DNA from 4 places in the Cupriavidus sp. GW821-FHT02F09 genome. Region 2 is predicted to be linked to each of the others. Evidence: predicted binding sites of a transcription regulator. Region 2 holds the regulator's gene; each other region holds the start of a gene.
What was found. Region 2 encodes sigma-54, which starts transcription at its own class of promoters, with help from an activator protein. Its sites were predicted from a motif close to TGGCANGNAANCTGCTTT; they were not measured.

Region 1 (4,191 bases), on a different contig from region 2:
CTCCGGGCGGCTCTTTCCCTTCGGCTTTACCAATGAGGTGGAGCGTCTGATGGCGTGCTCCGATCTGGTCATCACCAAGCCCGGCGGCCTGACCACGTCCGAATGCCTGGCGATGGGCGTGCCGATGGTGGTCAATGCGCCGATTCCCGGGCAGGAAGAGCGCAATGCCGATTACCTGCTGGAGCAAGGCGCCGCGCTCAAGGCGGTCGACCTGGTATCGCTCGAATACCGGGTGCGCCTCTTGCTGGCGGAGCCGGCGCGGCTCGACCAGATGCGTGCGCGGGCTAGCGCGCTGGGGCAACCGGCGGCGGCGCGCCGCGTGCTGGAAACCGTGCTCGGGCAATTGGCGCGGTGCGGCCAGCTAGCCGGCCACGGCGGCGCGGCTGCGACGGCGGCGCGTTGAGATGCGCGCGCTGAACCTGTCTTCTTCCACCCGGCACGCGGGCCAGTCCTATCCGTCGCGCCATCCGATGGTGCTGGTGCTGACCGTGGCGTGGACCCTGCTGCTGGCCTATTTCTTCGCTAACGTGGAGATCCAGATCGAGGGCGCCGCGGGCTGGGCGGCCAACCTGCCCACCTGGCGCATCGAGCATCACTGGCTGCTGGATATTTTCTGGGGCGGGCGCCCGATGACGGGGTATCACGCGTGGGTATTCCCCTGCGTGGCGCTGTTCTTCCATTTTTCACTGGTGTTCGGCGGGCGCTGGAACTGGCGCGCCGAGGCGCGCGTGATCGCCTGCATCATGGTGTTCTGGATCAGCGAGGATTTTCTCTGGTTCGTGCTGAACCCGGCATTCGGGCTGGCGCGCTTTGCGCCGAGTTTCGTGCCCTGGCACATCCACTGGTGGGCCGGCGCGCCTACCGATTATTGGGTTTCGCTGGGCGTGGCGGCGGCGTTGCTCTGGCTGTCATGCAGGGGGCCGGTGGGGAATCGTTACAGTTTTTAGGCAAATGCAGTCAATATGCTGTTTGGTGCATATGTTGCGGCGCAATGTGTGACCAATACAACGCTTCTCGCCATTTTGCGGCGGTGCATCGTGGCCCGTTTTGGCGCCATCCTGTTTCCTGGGAGTAGAATCCGGCCCTTGTGTACTTTGTAGCATTCTTATAACAAATGAGCCCCCGTCCTTCGCGCATGGCGTGCATTGACGCTCTCAAGGCGATCAGTTCACAGCTGATCGTGCTGCACCATCTTGCCTTCTATGGCCCCATGTCCGATGCGGCCCACGTGCTGGCGCCCGGTCTGCTCGACTGGTTTTCGCAGTACGCGCGCATCGCCGTGCAGGTGTTCCTCGTCATCAGCGGCTTCCTGGCGGCGCGCAGCGTGGCGCCCGGCGGGCATTTGATGGTGCCGCGCCCCTTGCAGGCAATCTGGCGCCGATATCAGAAGCTGGTGGTGCCCTATACCGCGGCTATCTTGATTGCCATTGCCGGTGCCGCCATCGCGCGCACCTGGATGCATCACGACTCCATTCCCGGTGCCCCCGGCCTGCACCAGTTCCTGGCGCATGTGCTGCTGCTGCACAACGTGCTGGACTTCGATGCCTTGTCTGCCGGCGTCTGGTATGTGGCCATCGACCTGCAGTTGTTCGCCTTGTTGATGGTGGCGTTGTGGGCAGCCCGCCGCTGCGAGCAATGGTTTGACGTGGGCGGCAGCCCGATGGGCCCGCTGGCGGTGGCCGGGCTGGTGCTGGCTTCACTGTTCTGGTTCAACCGTGATGCCACATGGGATATCTGGGCGATTTACTTCTTCGGCGCCTACGGCTTGGGCACGCTGGCCTTCTGGGCATCCGAGCCTGAGCGTTCGCCGGTGGCACTGCTGGTGTTGTGCACCGTGGTGCTGGCAGCGCTGGTCGTGGATTTCCGGCTGCGCATCGCGGTGGCGCTGGCCATCGCGCTCCTGCTCGGCACGGCGCGCCGTGGCGGTTGGCTTGAGCACTGGCCGCAGGCCCAGTTCCTGGCATTTTTCGGGCGTATTTCCTACTCGGTGTTCCTGGTGCATTTCCCGATTTGCCTGGTGGTGAATGCCCTGGTCTTCCATCTGGCTCCGCACCAGCCCCTCCTCAATGCGCTCGGCATGGTGCTGGCCTGGCTGCTCAGCAACGCCGCGGGGGCATTGTTCCATCGCTACGTGGAGAGCGGTGCGCCGTTGCGCGCATTGCGCCTGGCGCTGTGGCCCGCTGCCCACGAGCCGGTCCAGCGGCAGGAGGCGGGGCAGCAACGGTCAACCTGACCGACCGATAGCCCCGATAGTCCCGATAGTCCCGATAGTCCCGATAGCGCTTTCGGTTTATCCGAAGGCATAGCCAGCGGCACCCGGCCCCAGCGGCCCGGTGCCGCTTTTGCATGGTGCCTATGCACCAGGACTGGTGCTGGCCGAGGCGCTTGCGCACAGGCACGGTGCGCAAGCGGCATCGTGCGGCGTGCAACACAAGGTAAAAACGAGCATTGGGATATGGCACGAAGGTTGCCTACTATGGAATCGTAAACCTGACCGTTTGGTCAGGATTCTTGTTCCGAGGCTGCCATGTCCGATCATATTGTCCTGACCTCGCACGCGCGCCGCGACAAGCCGGCCGAGCCAATCCACTGGGGGGCCGCCACGGCAGCGGAGCGCGGCCCCGTGATCGCAAGCCTGACCAATCCGGCTCAGCGCAATGTGATCGGCACCCATTCCGGCGCATACGCGGTTTACCGCGCGCTGGCGGTGGCCTCCGGCAAGCTGCAGCGAGACCACCGCGCTGATCTCACCGATACCTCGCCGGCCGAGGTCATCGGGCCTCACCCGCAGTGGAGCGATCCGGACAAGATCGTCTCGATGGATCCCTGGGGCCACCTGGTTTCCAGCGCCTTCGGCGACCGGATCGCCGCGGGCATCGACATCCGTCCCTCGATCGCCATTACGCGTGCCCACATCAATATGCCGGAACTGATGGGCGCCATTGCGGCCGGCCGGCTCACACCCGACGGGCAGATCCTTCATGCCAATGGCGACGTGCGGGTCACCAAAGCCGCGATCGATCCGGTCTGGTACCTGCCGGGGCTGGCGCGCCGCTTCGAGATCAAGGAGAGCATGCTGCGCCGCAGCCTGTTCGAGCAGACCAGCGGCATGTTTCCGGAACTGGTCACGCGCCCCGACCTGAAAGTGTTCCTGCCGCCGATCGGCGGCATGACCCTGTACTTCTTCGGCGATGTCAGCCAGCTTGGCAAGCCCGAGACCAAGGTGGCCTGCCGCGTGCACGACGAGTGCAACGGCTCGGACGTGTTCGGCTCCGACATATGTACCTGCCGGCCGTACCTGGCCCACGGCATCGAGGTGTGCATCGAGATGGCGCAGCAGGGCGGTGTGGGGCTGGTGGTCTATAACCGGAAGGAAGGCCGGGCGCTGGGCGAGGTGACCAAGTTCCTGGTCTACAACGCCCGCAAGCGCCAGGTTGGCGGCGACCGGGCCGAGACTTATTTCGCACGCACGGAATGTATCGCCGGCGTGCAGGACATGCGCTTCCAGGAACTCATGCCCGACGTGTTCCACTGGCTCGGCATCAGGCGTATCGACCGCTGGGCTTCGATGAGCAATATGAAGCACGGGGCGCTGACCGCTCAGGGTATCGAGGTGGTCGAGCAGGTCGCGATTCCCGATGCACTGATCCCGGCCGATGCCCGCGTGGAAATCGACGCCAAGGTGGCGGCTGGCTACTTCACGAGCTATACCCCGCCCGACGCGGAAGAACTTGCGCTGGCCAAGGGTAGAGGACTGCACGAATGAACGAGATACCCGAAGCGGGTGGCGTGCGCGGCGCCGCGAATCCCTTCATCAACGGCGAGGATGATGCCGGTGGCTGGGCCAGTCCCGTGCCGCCGGGCCATCCGGCCGCCGCGTTGCTCACCGGCCAGGCGGTACGCACCCGCTGCGCTGCCGTGACGGATCATGTGGCAGCCGGCGCGTCCGAGCTGTTTACCTGGCATCCGGAGCGGATCCCGGCAGTGGCCGATTACGTGGCGGCCACCATCCGCCAGCGCTATCCCGACCTCAACGTGCCGTACCACAGCCGCTGGCGTCATTTCGAGAGCGGCGGCCCTGGCGAGAAGCTGGACCGCTGGCAGATCCTGTGCGAACGCGGCGGGCTCTCCGGCGAGGCCGACCGTGAGGAGCGCGCCCGCATCGGCATCGACCTGGTGATTCCCAGCGTA
Region 2 (4,191 bases):
AAGGCCGACCGCGAAAAGCCGCTGGTCCTGGAGGCCGACAATGCCAGCTACGATGACGTCAAGCAGGTCTATGTACTGACTGGCAACGTGGTGCTGACCAAGGGCACCATGGTGCTCAAATCCGACGCAGCCGAAGTCCGTACCGATCCCGAGGGCTACCAGTACGCGGTCGCGACCTCCAAGGGCGGCAAGCAAGCCTATATCCGCCAGAAGCGCGACAACGTCGACGAGTACATCGATGGCTGGGGCGACCGCATCGAATATGACGGCAAGCAGGAGTTGTCCAAGCTGATCGGGCGCGCCCGCATGGCCCGCCTGGCCGGCGCCAAGCTGGTCGACGAGATCCGCGGCGCGGTGATCACCTATGACAGCCGCAACGAGTTCTACACGGCCAGCGGCGGCGCCGAGAACGCGACCGCGGGCAGCCCGTCGGGCCGCGTGCGCGCCGTGTTGTCGCCGCGCCAGGAGCAGCCCGCCAGCGGTGCCGCAGCCAATCCGCTGCCGCTCAAGCCGGCAGCTGCCCCCGTCAACCCCTGACCTGACGCCGCCACGTCCCTGATCCACGGATTCTGACTTCACCTTCATGACCGCTACCCAAACCGCACCGTCCCAGCCCGCCACCCTGAAGGACAGCAGCACGCTGGTCGTGCGCCACCTGAAGAAGCGCTACGGCTCGCGCACCGTGGTCAAGGACGTGTCGCTCGACGTGAAGAGCGGCGAGGTGGTCGGCTTGCTGGGCCCCAACGGCGCGGGCAAGACCACGTCGTTCTACATGATCGTGGGGCTGGTGGCGCTGGACGAGGGCGATATCGTGCTCGACGACAAGCACATCAGCGGCCTGGCCATCCATGAGCGAGCGCGCATGGGCCTGTCCTACCTGCCGCAGGAAGCCTCCGTGTTCCGCAAGCTCAATGTGCAGGAGAACATCCGCGCAGTGCTGGAGCTGCAGCTCAACGATGGCAAACCCCTGGGCAAGGCCGAGATCGAGCGCCGGCTGGACACCCTGCTGGATGACCTGCAGATTGCCCACCTGCGCGACAACCCGGCGCTGTCGCTGTCCGGCGGCGAGCGCCGCCGCGTGGAAATCGCCCGCGCGCTGGCCTCCGCGCCGCGCTTCATCCTGCTCGACGAGCCCTTCGCCGGCGTCGACCCGATCGCGGTTGGCGAAATCCAGCGCATCGTCAGCTTCCTCAAGGCACGCAATATCGGCGTGCTGATCACCGACCACAACGTGCGCGAGACGCTAGGCATCTGCGACCACGCCTACATCATCAGCGAAGGCGCGGTGCTGGCGTCCGGGCAGCCTGAGGACATCATCGCCAACGAGTCGGTGCGCAAGGTCTACCTGGGCGAGAACTTCCGCATGTAAGGGCGCGCGGCGCCTGCCGCGCATCGCCCCCCCGGGCGGCTTCGGTGTCGCCTTTTATCCTTCAAACGATCATAGCGACACCAGCGATAGCAATTTCCGTTCCATCAGTACGGAAGTTGGGCATAAAATAGGTCGCATGAAACCGTCGCTACAGCTCCGCCTCTCGCAGCATCTCGCGCTTACGCCGCAACTCCAGCAGTCGATCCGGCTGCTGCAACTGTCCACGCTTGAACTGCAGCAGGAAGTGGAACAGGCGCTGACCGAGAACCCCTTGCTCGAGCGTGAGAACGACTGGCTGGACAGCCCGTTGCGCGTGTCCTCGGACGGCTCGGTGAACCTGCAGAGCGCGCCCGCGCCAGCGCCCGCCGATGGCCAGGGCACCAGCGAAAACCGTCCCGATGGCGCCCCCGAAGCCGACGACAGCTACTCCGACAGCAATGAGGATTACGGCAGCGACTGGAGCCTGGACGACTTCGCCCGCCGCCCGCAAGGCGAAGACGACGAAAAAACCCCGATGCAGCTGCGCGACGCCGAGCCCACGCTGCGTGAACACCTCATGGAACAGCTGGCGCCGCTCAAGATTTCCCTGCGCGACAAAGGGCTGGCTATCTTCCTGGTCGAGTCCCTGGACGATGACGGCTACCTGAGCACCACGCTCGAGGAAATCTGCAGCGAGCTGCCGGAGGAGCTCGAGTTCGAGGTCGACGAGATCCAGGCTGTGCTCACGCTGCTGCAGAGCTTCGATCCGCCGGGCGTCGGGGCACGCAACGCCGCCGAGTGCCTGGCGCTGCAATTGCGCAGGCTCAAGCATCCGCAGCGCGAACTGGCGCTGAGCATCGTCACCAACCACCTCGAGCTGCTGGCGGTGCGCGATTACACGCGCCTTAAAAAGGCGCTGCAAGTGGACGAACCGGAACTCAAGGCCGCACATGAACTGATCCGCTCGCTCGCGCCCTATCCTGGCCATGCCTACAGCCGGCCAGAAGCGGACTTCGTGGTGCCTGATGTTTTTGTTCGAAAGTTGAGCGGCGGATGGATCGCCCACCTCAACCCGGATGTGATGCCGCGGCTACGCATCAACGACATGTACGCGCAGATTTTGCGCGGTGCAAAAGGCGATGCAGGCGCGGCCGGACTGCAGCAAAAGCTGCAGGAAGCACGCTGGTTGATCAAGAATATCCAGCAAAGGTTCGACACGATATTGCGCGTCGCACAAGCCATTGTCGAACGTCAAAAGAACTTCTTCACCCACGGTGAAATTGCGATGCGCCCCTTGGTTTTGCGGGAGATTGCCGATACACTGGGTTTACACGAGTCCACCATCTCTCGGGTGACTACCAATAAATACATGGCAACGCCGATGGGGACTTTCGAGCTGAAGTATTTTTTTGGCTCTCACGTATCCACAGAAACCGGCGGCGCGGCCTCATCAACGGCAATCCGTGCGTTGATCAAGCAATTGATAGGAGCCGAAGACGCTAGGAACCCCTTGTCCGATAGCCGGATTGCCGAATTGCTCGGCGAGCAAGGCTTTGTGGTAGCACGGCGTACCGTTGCCAAATACCGCGAAGCGCTCAAGATTCCCGCGGTCAATCTCCGTAAGACTTTGTAGCCGAGCTGCATCGCCTGCCTGATGCAGCTCTTTCAGAAGGAGAAACGCTATGAACTTCAAGATCAGTGGACACCACTTGGACATCACGCCCCCTCTGCGTGAGTACGTGGAAACGAAACTGGAGCGTATCGTCAGGCATTTCGATCAAGTCATTGGCGTAAGTGTGCTGCTCTCTGTCGACAATACAAAAGAAAAGGACCGGCGGCAGTACGCGGAAATCAATCTACATCTCAAGGGCAAGGACATCTTTGTCGAAGCGCATCATGAAGACCTGTATGCCGCTATCGACGCACTGGTCGACAAGCTCGACCGGCAGGTGATTCGCCACAAGGATCGCGTGCAGAGCCACGACCGTGAAGCGGTCAAGTATCAGATGGCCGCATCGCAGATGCAGCAATGACCGTGCCTGGCGGCCCACATACCGGGCCGTCGGTGTCAGTCCCTTGAAAAATGGAATCAAGCCGCGCCCAGAGCGCGGCTTTTTCGTTGCAGCCTACCCGATCGGGCCACACAGGGGATTCCGCAACGCATATGTACCAGTGTATGCTGTGCAATACATGGTTGACCGGCCTAGCCATTCCGGTGCATGCAGCACCGCTTGAGCGCATCGGCTATTGCAATGCACAAAGCGGAAGCGGGCCTGCTCTATAATGGCCAGACGCCCGACACCGGCATGGGGGGACACCCGGTGGAAACCTCGGGCCTTGGTTTTTTACCTCTTTCCGCCCGGTGGGACGCCTCCTGGCCCCGGGCCTGCTTACTAGAAAACCCTGCGCATTCCACATGAATCGTTTGGCTAAATTGCTGCCACCCGGCAACATCAACCTCGACGTCAGCGTCACCAGCAAGAAGCGCGTGTTCGAACAGGCCGGGCTCCTCTTCGAGAACAACCATGGCGTAGCGCGCGCGACCGTGACCGACAACCTGTTCGCCCGCGAGTCGCTCGGGTCCACCGGCCTGGGCGCGGGGGTTGCGATCCCCCACGGCCGCATCAAGGGACTGAAGCAGCCACTGGCCGCCTTCATGCGCCTGGCTGAGCCGATCCCCTTCGAGTCGCCCGACGGCAAGCCGGTCGCGCTGCTGATCTTCCTGCTGGTGCCCGAACAGGCCACCCAGCAGCATCTGGAAATTCTCTCCGAGATCGCCCAGTTGCTGTCCGACCGCGAGATGCGCGAAGGACTGGCTACCCTGCCCACCCCCGACGACGTGC
Region 3 (4,191 bases), on a different contig from region 2:
AGCTTGAACACCCACACCGATCCGCCCTGCTCCAGGAAATTCACGCGCTTGGCGACTTCCCCGCCCCACAGCGGCACGGCGCCGCCCCAGCCCGACACCACCGCCACATACTGCTCGCCGCCCTCCTCCCAGGTAACCGGAGGCGCCACCACGCCGCTGCCCGTCTGGAACTTCCACAGTTCCTTGCCGGTCTTGGCATCCGCGGCCTTCAGGTAGCCCTCCGGCGTGCCCCAGAACACCAGCCCGCCGGCAGTGGTCATCACCCCGCCCCACAGCGGCGCGTAGTTCTTGACTTCCCACTCGATCTTGCCGGTCTTGGGGTTGATCGCGCGCAGCGAGCCGATGTAGTCCTCGTTGAGCGGATGGATGGTGAAGCCGGCGCCGAGGAAGGCGGCGCCCTTCTTGTAGCCCACGGGTTCGTTCCAGATATCCATGCCCCATTCATTGGCTGGCACATAGAACAGGCCGGTCTGCGGGCTGTAGGCCATCGGCTGCTGGTTCTTGCCCCCGAGGAAGCCCGGCGCGGCGAACACGGACTGGCCCTTCTTCGGATCGCTGCCCGCCGCCGGGTCGCCCGGCCGGCTTTCCGCGACCATGTTGGGTCGTCCGGTCTTAAGGTCGATGCTGCTGGCCCAGGTGATCTTCTTGACGAAGGGAAAGGCGTTCACCAGCTTGCCGCTGGTGGCGTCGTTGACGTAGAAGAAGCCGTTGCGGTCGGCCTTGCCGCCCAGGCGCTTGCCGTCCTGGTCGAAGGTCACGAACTCGTTGACGCCGTCAAAGTCCCAGCCATCGTTCGGGGTGTTCTGGTAGTGCCAGACAATCTTGCCGGTGGCGGGGTCGAGGGCAACGGTCGAGGCCGAATACAGGTTGTCGCCCTTGCGCATGTGGCTGTTCCACGGCCCCGGGTTGCCGGTGCCGAAGTAGGCAAGGCCGGTCTGCGGATCGTAGGTGCCGCCAAGCCAGGTGGCCGCGCCGCCGGTCTTCCAGGTCTCGCCGGGCCAGCTGGCGTTCTGGGTGCCGGTCACACCGTTCTCGGTCTTGTTGCCGTCCTTGTCATACTTGTAGCCCATATGGCCTTCCACCACTGGCCTGGACCACACCATCTGCCCGGTCTTGGCGTCGCGTGCCTCGACCCGTCCCACCACGCCGAACTCGCCGCCCGAGACGCCGGTCAGCACCATGCCTTTGACGATCAGGGGGGCCGCCGTGTAGGAGTATCCGGCGGCATAGTCTTCGATCTTCTCCTTCCACACCACCTTGCCGGTCTTCTGGTCCAGCGCCACCAGTTGCGCATCGAGCGTGCCGAAGATCACCAGGTTGTCGTACAGGGCCGCGCCACGGTTGACCACGTCGCAGCAGGGCATGATGCCCTCGGGCAGGCGGTGCTCATATTTCCACAGCTTGGCGCCTGTCTTCAGGTCGAGCGCGTAGATGCGGGAATAGGAGGCGGTCACGAACATCTTGCCGTCGTGGATCAACGGCTGCGCTTCCTGCCCGCGCTGCTTCTCGCCGCCGAAAGAGAACGACCAGGCCGGCACCAGCTGGCTGATGTTCTTGGTGTTGATGCGGTTCAGCGTGGAAAAGCGCTGGCCTTGCGGGCCCATCCCCCACGACAGCACGTCGCCCGGCGACTTCGCGTCGTTCTCGATCATGGCATCGGTCACCGCGGCCTGCGCCACCAGGCTCGCGGTTGTCGCCGCGAGCACCATCATCACGCGTAACGTCCTCATTGTCTGCTCCTCTCTCTTGTTGTCGATCTTCGCCGGTGTGCCACGCACACCAGACAGACTCTTGGCAATTCCCATGCCAATGGAAAACACCCGCATCCGGGCCCGCGGCAGCCTGCCAATGCCTGGATGGCGTACCAGCGCGGAACACTCCGCTGCCGTTGTTGCGGAATTGAACAGCACACCTGCCCTGACTCAGCGTCCCAACGCGGCGTCCTCATACGCCGGGTAGAGGTGCGTCACATTGCGCAGGTACTCCGCCGGCATGGCGCCCCAGCGTGCATATGCGTGCGGCACCGGCATGGCGATCACCTCGGCCAAGTCGCGCCCCTGGGCTGCCGCCTGGGTCATGCGGGTATCCAGCCACTGCAGGTAGCCGCGTGTCTGCGCGACGGCATCCGCGCTGCCGAGCGCCGGTCCGTGGCTGGGGATCAGCAGCCGCGCGCCGCTGTCGCGCAGCAGCACCTGCAATTGGTCCAGGCTGGCCAGCCAGCGCTTGAGATCCGCGTGGGGTGTGGTCGGCACGCGCTCGCGAAACGCCACGCCGCCCGCGAACACAATGCCGGCGCTGCGGTCCACGATCACCAGGTCGTCGGCGGTGTGGCCGTCCATCCGGATCAGATCGAAGGTGTGCCTGCCGATCGTGCGCCGGCCCGGGGTCAGCACGTGGCGCGGCGGCGCCGGTTCGGTGTCGCGCATCCAGTTGCCGCACAGGCGATAGAGGTTGTCGGCATAGGCAGGCCCTTCGCGCCGGGCGCCGTCGATGGTGCCGGCCAGCGCGCTGCCGCCCACGTCGACATAGGCCTGGTTGCCGAAGAAGTAGTCCGGATGCAGGTTCAGATTGAGCACCAGCCGTACCGGCGCCGCCGTGACCGAAGCAATGGCACGGCGCTGCTGCTCGCCATATTGGCGCGACGGCCCGGTATTGATCACCACCACGCCATCACCCGTGTCGATAAAGGCGGTGTTGATGATGTTGCAGCCGTTGTCCGGCGCGAAATCCGCATTCGCCCCTTCCAGCAGCCACACGTCGGCGGCGACCTGGCGTGGCGCCAGGCGATAGTCCCCTGCCTGCGCCAGCGCCGCCTGCGCTGCCAGCCATAGCAGGATGCCGAGCACGCGCTTCATGGCGTCACCTGCGCCGCGAACCGGTTGCCGTTGTTATCGCGCCCGGTCACCGTCATGCCGCGCTCGCTGGCCCCGCGCAGGTCGAAGGAGAAGATCGGGTTTTCAGCGACCGGTTCGTATAGCGTCAGCCGCAGCATCGCTTCCCGCGTGGCGTCGAGCAGGTTTAGCGACTCCACATGGAAGGCGGGGATACCGGCCACCAGCCCGGTGTCCATCGGGTGCATCACACGTAGCCGCACCCGGCCACCGGCGCCGCCGAGGCCGGGGAACACGCGCGATTCGACCCGGTTCAGCGTGGTGCTCCATGAGCCGTCGCGGCGTGTAGCGCCCGGCACCGTGCAGCCGCCGCCGCTGGCATCCACCATCACCCCGCCCACATGCCACACGCCGTCCGGCGTGCGGGCCGCCACGCGCACCGGCGAGGCCTGCTCCAGCTTGAAGCGGAACGACAGCGAGGGGCGCACCTTGAGCGGCTCGAACTCCAGCACCTTGCGGATCGGGTTGCGGTCCACCACCACCACGATGCGATCCACCTCGCCGAGCGCCGATGCATCGAAGGCGATCGGCACCCGCATCGGATCTTCGGCAAAGGCCGGCCCGGTGACCTTGACGCGGCTGTCGAACATGAACGGTGCCTGCTGCAGCGCTTCCTTGTGCACCAGCGGCCATTGCGGCGACTGCAACGGATCGCGGCTCTCCAATGCCCACGCGCCCGCTGCGGCCAAGGCCAGGCAAGCCGCCAGCGGCACGGCATGCCTCATGCCGCCCCCCCGGCCTGGCGCACGCGGCGCACCATCCCGCGCTGCGGGTCGTAGCCGAGCAGCGCCAAGGCGAAAAACACTGCCGTGCAACCGGCCACCACCGCGAGGCTGACTGGCGCGGCCTGCCCGTACAAGGCGAAGCGGATCGCTTCCACGGCATGGGTGAAGGGATTGAAGCGCGCGAGCTGGTAGACCACGGTGGCGCCGGACTCCTCCAGCTTCCAGAGCGGATACAGCGCCGAGCTGATGAAGAACATCGGGAAGATCACGAAATTCATGGTGCCGGCGAAGTTCTCCAGTTGCCGCACGTGCACCGACAGCAGCAAACCCAACGCCCCCAGCATCAGCGCGGCCAGCACCATCACCGCCAGCGCGCCGGGCAGGCATGCCGGCGCGAAGGTCACGTCGAAGGCCATGGCGACAAGCAAGAAGGCGATCATCTGCAGCAAGGAAAGCAAGGTGCCGGCGGCCAGCTTGCAGGCCAGCAGCCAGGCCCTGGGCAGCGGCGCGGTCAGCAGCAAGCGCATCACGCCCATCTCGCGGTCGTACACCATCGCCAGCGAGGACTGCATGCC
Region 4 (4,191 bases), on a different contig from region 2:
GCAATCGATGTCGTCGATGTCGTCGATGTGGCAGGTGCCGGCGGCCGGGCAATGCTAGGGCCGCTCGCCGGCATGGCGCAGCATAAAGTGCCCCCAGTCCGGCTTGCGCGTCTTCCACCAATAGGCGGTGGCATGGCTCGACCAGTTGTTGATGACCCTGCCGCTGGCCGACTTGTACCAACTGCTGCACGAGCCCGCCCACGCGGTCTGGCCAATGGCCGCCTGCAACGCCTGGTTGAAGCGCGTCACCACCTCCGGGCGCACCTCCATGGAGGCGAAGCGCGCCGAGCGGCAGGCCTGGGTGCACCGCAGGACATAGCGGGCCTGGCACTCGAGCATGAAAATGATGGAGTTGTGGCCCAGGTTGGTATTGGGGCCGTACAGCACGAACAGGTTGGGAAATCCCGGCGCCGTCATGCCGAGATACGCCTCGGGATCCTCGCGCCACTGATCGGCCAGGGTGCGGCCGTGGCGGCCGGTGATGCGGATCGGCGCGAGGAAGGAGCGGGCGTCGAAGCCGGTGGCGAAGACGATGGCGTCGGCCCGATGCCTGGCGCCGTCGGCCGTGACCACGGCGTCGGATTCGACGCGCTCGATGCGGGCGGTCTCGACATGGACGTTCGGCCGCTTGAGCGCCTGGTAGAAATCGTCGGAGATCAGGATGCGCTTGCAGCCGATCGGGTAATCGGGCGTGAGCTTGGCGCGCAGCACCGGGTCGGGAATCATGTGCGCGAGGTAGCGGCGCGCCAGCGTTTCCAGTTCCCGGTTGCGGTCGCTGTCCCGCTGCATGCGCCCGAAGCGCAGTTCACGCTGCAGGTAGAGGTGCCAGCGATGCAGCCGGGCAGTCCACGGGTGCCGTTCGAAGCGCGCCTGTTGTCCGGGCGTATAGGCCTCGCCGTTGCGCGGCAGCACCCAGTTGGCGCTGCGCTGGAATACCGTCAGCTTGCCCGCTTCCGGCGCGATGCGCGGGATGAACTGCAGCGCGCTGGCGCCATTGCCGATCACCGCGACCTGCTTGCCGCGCAGATCGGCGTCATGCCGCCAGCGCGCGGAGTGGAAGGCCGTGCCGGCAAAGTGATCCAGTCCTGCAATATCCGGTGTCAGCGGGCGGTTGAGCTGCCCGGTGCCGCTGACGAGGATGCGCGCGGCGATGGTGTCGCCGTTGCTGGTGCGCACTCGCCACAGGCAGGCGGCTTGGTCGTAGCGCGCCTCGGTGACCTCCGTGCCGAAGCGGATATGCCCGAGCAGCCCGAAGCGCTCGGCGCAGTGCTGCAGGTAGCGATGGATCTCCGGCTGGGGCGAGTATGCGCTGGACCAGTCCGGCTTGGGCGCGAACGAGAAACTATAAAGATGGGAGGGGATGTCGCAGCCGCAGCCCGGGTAGGTGTTGTCCCGCCAGGTGCCGCCCACCGTGCCGGCCTTCTCCAGCACGACAAAGTCGTCGATGCCGGCTTGCTTGAGCTTGATGCCCATGCACATGCCGGCCACACCGGCGCCGATGATGACGATCTGGTCCGCGTCGGGCGTCGTTGACGCTTTCAATGGGCTGTCTCCGTCGTGCTTTTTCTGGGTAGTCGCGGCGCATGCGGCAACGCCTTGGCGCGCAATCGAGAGGCCACCATAGAGCCGATTGCGGATTCGGGCAAGGCACGGCGCAACATGCGTGCCGCCATGTGCCCCAATCTGAATCAGCCGGCGGCGGCGCACAGGCTTGGTGCGTGACGTTTGCGCACTATCGTGGTGCGATAGGTGGCCTGGCGGCCTCTGGAGGCTCGCCAGGCCGTGTGCACAGCCTTGTATACAAGCTTGTATGCCATGGCATGCTAGTTGCAGAAGAGGTACCCGGGGTGCGTTGTTCCTTTATCCAACACGACAATCTGGGAGCTGCAATGAAAAGACGTGACATGCTGAAGCTGTCGGCGGTAGCCGCCGCGGCCTTGTTTGCAACGGCAGGCGTGAGCCCGCTGGCATTGGCGCAGTCCAAGGAGCCGATCAAGGTCGGTATCCTGCATTCGCTGTCCGGCACCATGGCCATTTCCGAGACTTCGCTCAAGGACGTGGCGCTGATGACCATCGACGAGATCAACAAGAGCGGCGGCGTGCTTGGCCGCAAGCTTGAGCCGGTCGTGGTCGATCCCGCTTCCAACTGGCCGCTGTTCGCCGAGAAGGCGCGCCAGCTGATCACCAAGGATAAGGTTGCCGTCACGTTCGGCTGCTGGACCTCGGTGTCGCGCAAGTCGGTGCTGCCCGTTTATGAAGAGCTGAACTCGCTGCTGTTCTATCCGGTGCAGTACGAAGGCGAGGAAATGTCCAAGAACGTCTTCTACACCGGCGCGGCGCCCAACCAGCAGGCCATTCCCGCGGTGGAATACCTGATGAGCAAGGAAGGCGGCGGCGCCAAGCGCTTCTTCCTGCTGGGCACCGACTACGTCTACCCGCGCACCACCAACAAGATCCTGCGCGCCTTCCTGAAGAGCAAGGGCGTGGCGGACAAGGATATCGAAGAGGTCTACACGCCGTTTGGCCACAGCGACTACCAGACCATCGTCGCCAACATCAAGAAGTTCTCGCAAGGCGGCAAGACCGCCGTGATCTCCACCATCAACGGCGACTCCAACGTGCCCTTCTACAAGGAACTGGGCAACGCAGGCCTGAAGGCCAAGGACGTGCCGGTGGTGGCATTCTCGGTGGGCGAGGAAGAACTGCGCGGCATCGACACCAAGCCGCTGGTGGGCCACCTGGCCGCGTGGAACTACTTCATGTCGGTCAAGAACCCGGAAAACGAAGCCTTCAAGAAGCAATGGGCGGCGTGGGTCAAGGCGAACAACCTGCCGGGCGGCGACAAGCGCGTGACCAACGACCCGATGGAAGCCACCTACGTGGGCATCCATATGTGGGCGCAGGCCGTCAAGAAGGCCGGCACGACCGATCCCGACAAGGTGCGTGCCGCGATGTATGGCCAGACCTTCAAGGCGCCGGACGGCTTCACCCTGACCATGGGCGAGAACCATCACCTGTACAAGCCGGTGATGATCGGCGAGATCAAGGGCGATGGCCAGTTCACCGTGGTGTGGAAGACGCCCAAGGCCGTGCGCGCGCAGCCGTGGAGCCCGTTCATCGCGGGTAACGAAGGCAAGCCGGACAAGGTGATGTAAGCAGGGCTCCCGCCTGGCGCTCTCCTGCTCCCCCGCTTGGCCTCGCGGCTGGTGAGAGAGGGGAGGGCGCCAGGCAGTGCCTTTGCCTCTTCGCATGCTGTCCGCCGCTTCGGCGCGGTGGCGGCAAATCGTCACGCCGATCAAGGTGACGCGCGTGCTTCGCCGCGCGCGACTCGCAAACCTTATGCACCGACCCTTATCGTTCTCTCTCGCTTCACGGTTGCGCGCCATGCTGGCCGCGCTGCTCCTGCTGGCTGCGTGCCCGCTGTGGGCCGCGCCGCTCACGCAGGCCGACCTGAAGCCGCTGGCCGAAGACGACTTCGACGCCAAGACCGCCGCGATCACCGCACTGACCAAGGCGCCGGTGGCGCAGGCCGGCCCCATCCTCAAGGCCTTGCAGGACGATACGCTGCAATATGCGCCCGGCGTCGGCATGGTGCGCCAGGACGGCGACAAGCTGGTGGACGCAATCAGCGGCACGCCGGTCACGGTCAAGCCCGATGCGCTCGAAGCGCTCACCCTGAACAACAGCCTGCGCGCGATGGTGGACAGTGCCGCCAGCAGCACGCTGCTGCAATCGCCCGATGCGGCGGTGCGCACGCAGGCAGTCAATACGCTGCTGGACCAGCCGGGCAGCGCATCGCGCCCGGTGGTGGAGGCCGCGCGCAAGGCCGAGGCCGACGCCGGCCTGCGCACCAAGCTCGATGTGATCTGGGCAAATATCGTTCTGGCCGATGGCAGCCGCGACGATCGCCTCGAAGCCATCCGCATCCTTGGCCGCGACAGCAATCCGCAGAGCCGCCAGAAGTTGCAGCCGCTGCTGGAAAAGGACGCCGCCGGCAATTTTCGCGAGCCCGACGCCGAACTGCGCGGCGCCGCGCAGCAGGCGCTCGACGCCCTGCGCGGCGACCAGCGCCGCGCCGAGCTGATCGGCAACCTCTTTGCCGGCCTGAGCCTGGGCAGCGTGCTGCTGCTCGCCGCGCTGGGGCTGGCCATCACTTACGGCCTGATCGGCGTCATCAATATGGCGCACGGC

Region 1: the regulator sigma-54 is predicted to act here: its motif matches at 2,457-2,474, upstream of AC07XB_RS13690 (GTP cyclohydrolase II).
Region 3: the regulator sigma-54 is predicted to act here: its motif matches at 1,792-1,809, upstream of AC07XB_RS03245 (PQQ-dependent methanol/ethanol family dehydrogenase).
Region 4: the regulator sigma-54 is predicted to act here: its motif matches at 1,817-1,834, upstream of urtA (urea ABC transporter substrate-binding protein).

What each region holds. Positions count from the first base shown of each region.
Region 1 is NZ_JBWKVH010000010.1:11,456-15,646, reverse strand. It holds gene AC07XB_RS13705 (MGDG synthase family glycosyltransferase) at 1-403, shown strand, start outside; gene AC07XB_RS13700 (hypothetical protein) at 471-947, shown strand; gene AC07XB_RS13695 (acyltransferase family protein) at 1,115-2,233, shown strand; gene AC07XB_RS13690 (GTP cyclohydrolase II) at 2,528-3,766, shown strand; gene AC07XB_RS13685 (URC4/urg3 family protein) at 3,763-4,191, shown strand, end outside.
Region 2 is NZ_JBWKVH010000008.1:103,880-108,070, reverse strand. It holds gene lptA (lipopolysaccharide transport periplasmic protein LptA) at 1-537, shown strand, start outside; gene lptB (LPS export ABC transporter ATP-binding protein) at 584-1,369, shown strand; gene AC07XB_RS12085 (RNA polymerase factor sigma-54) at 1,506-2,981, shown strand; gene hpf (ribosome hibernation-promoting factor, HPF/YfiA family) at 3,031-3,381, shown strand; gene ptsN (PTS IIA-like nitrogen regulatory protein PtsN) at 3,765-4,191, shown strand, end outside.
Region 3 is NZ_JBWKVH010000002.1:105,746-109,936, forward strand. It holds gene AC07XB_RS03245 (PQQ-dependent methanol/ethanol family dehydrogenase) at 1-1,730, opposite strand, end outside; gene AC07XB_RS03250 (quinoprotein relay system zinc metallohydrolase 1) at 1,923-2,855, opposite strand; gene AC07XB_RS03255 (quinoprotein dehydrogenase-associated SoxYZ-like carrier) at 2,852-3,616, opposite strand; gene AC07XB_RS03260 (ABC transporter permease) at 3,613-4,191, opposite strand, start outside.
Region 4 is NZ_JBWKVH010000061.1:25,191-29,381, reverse strand. It holds gene AC07XB_RS35860 (flavin-containing monooxygenase) at 55-1,542, opposite strand; gene urtA (urea ABC transporter substrate-binding protein) at 1,890-3,155, shown strand; gene urtB (urea ABC transporter permease subunit UrtB) at 3,340-4,191, shown strand, end outside.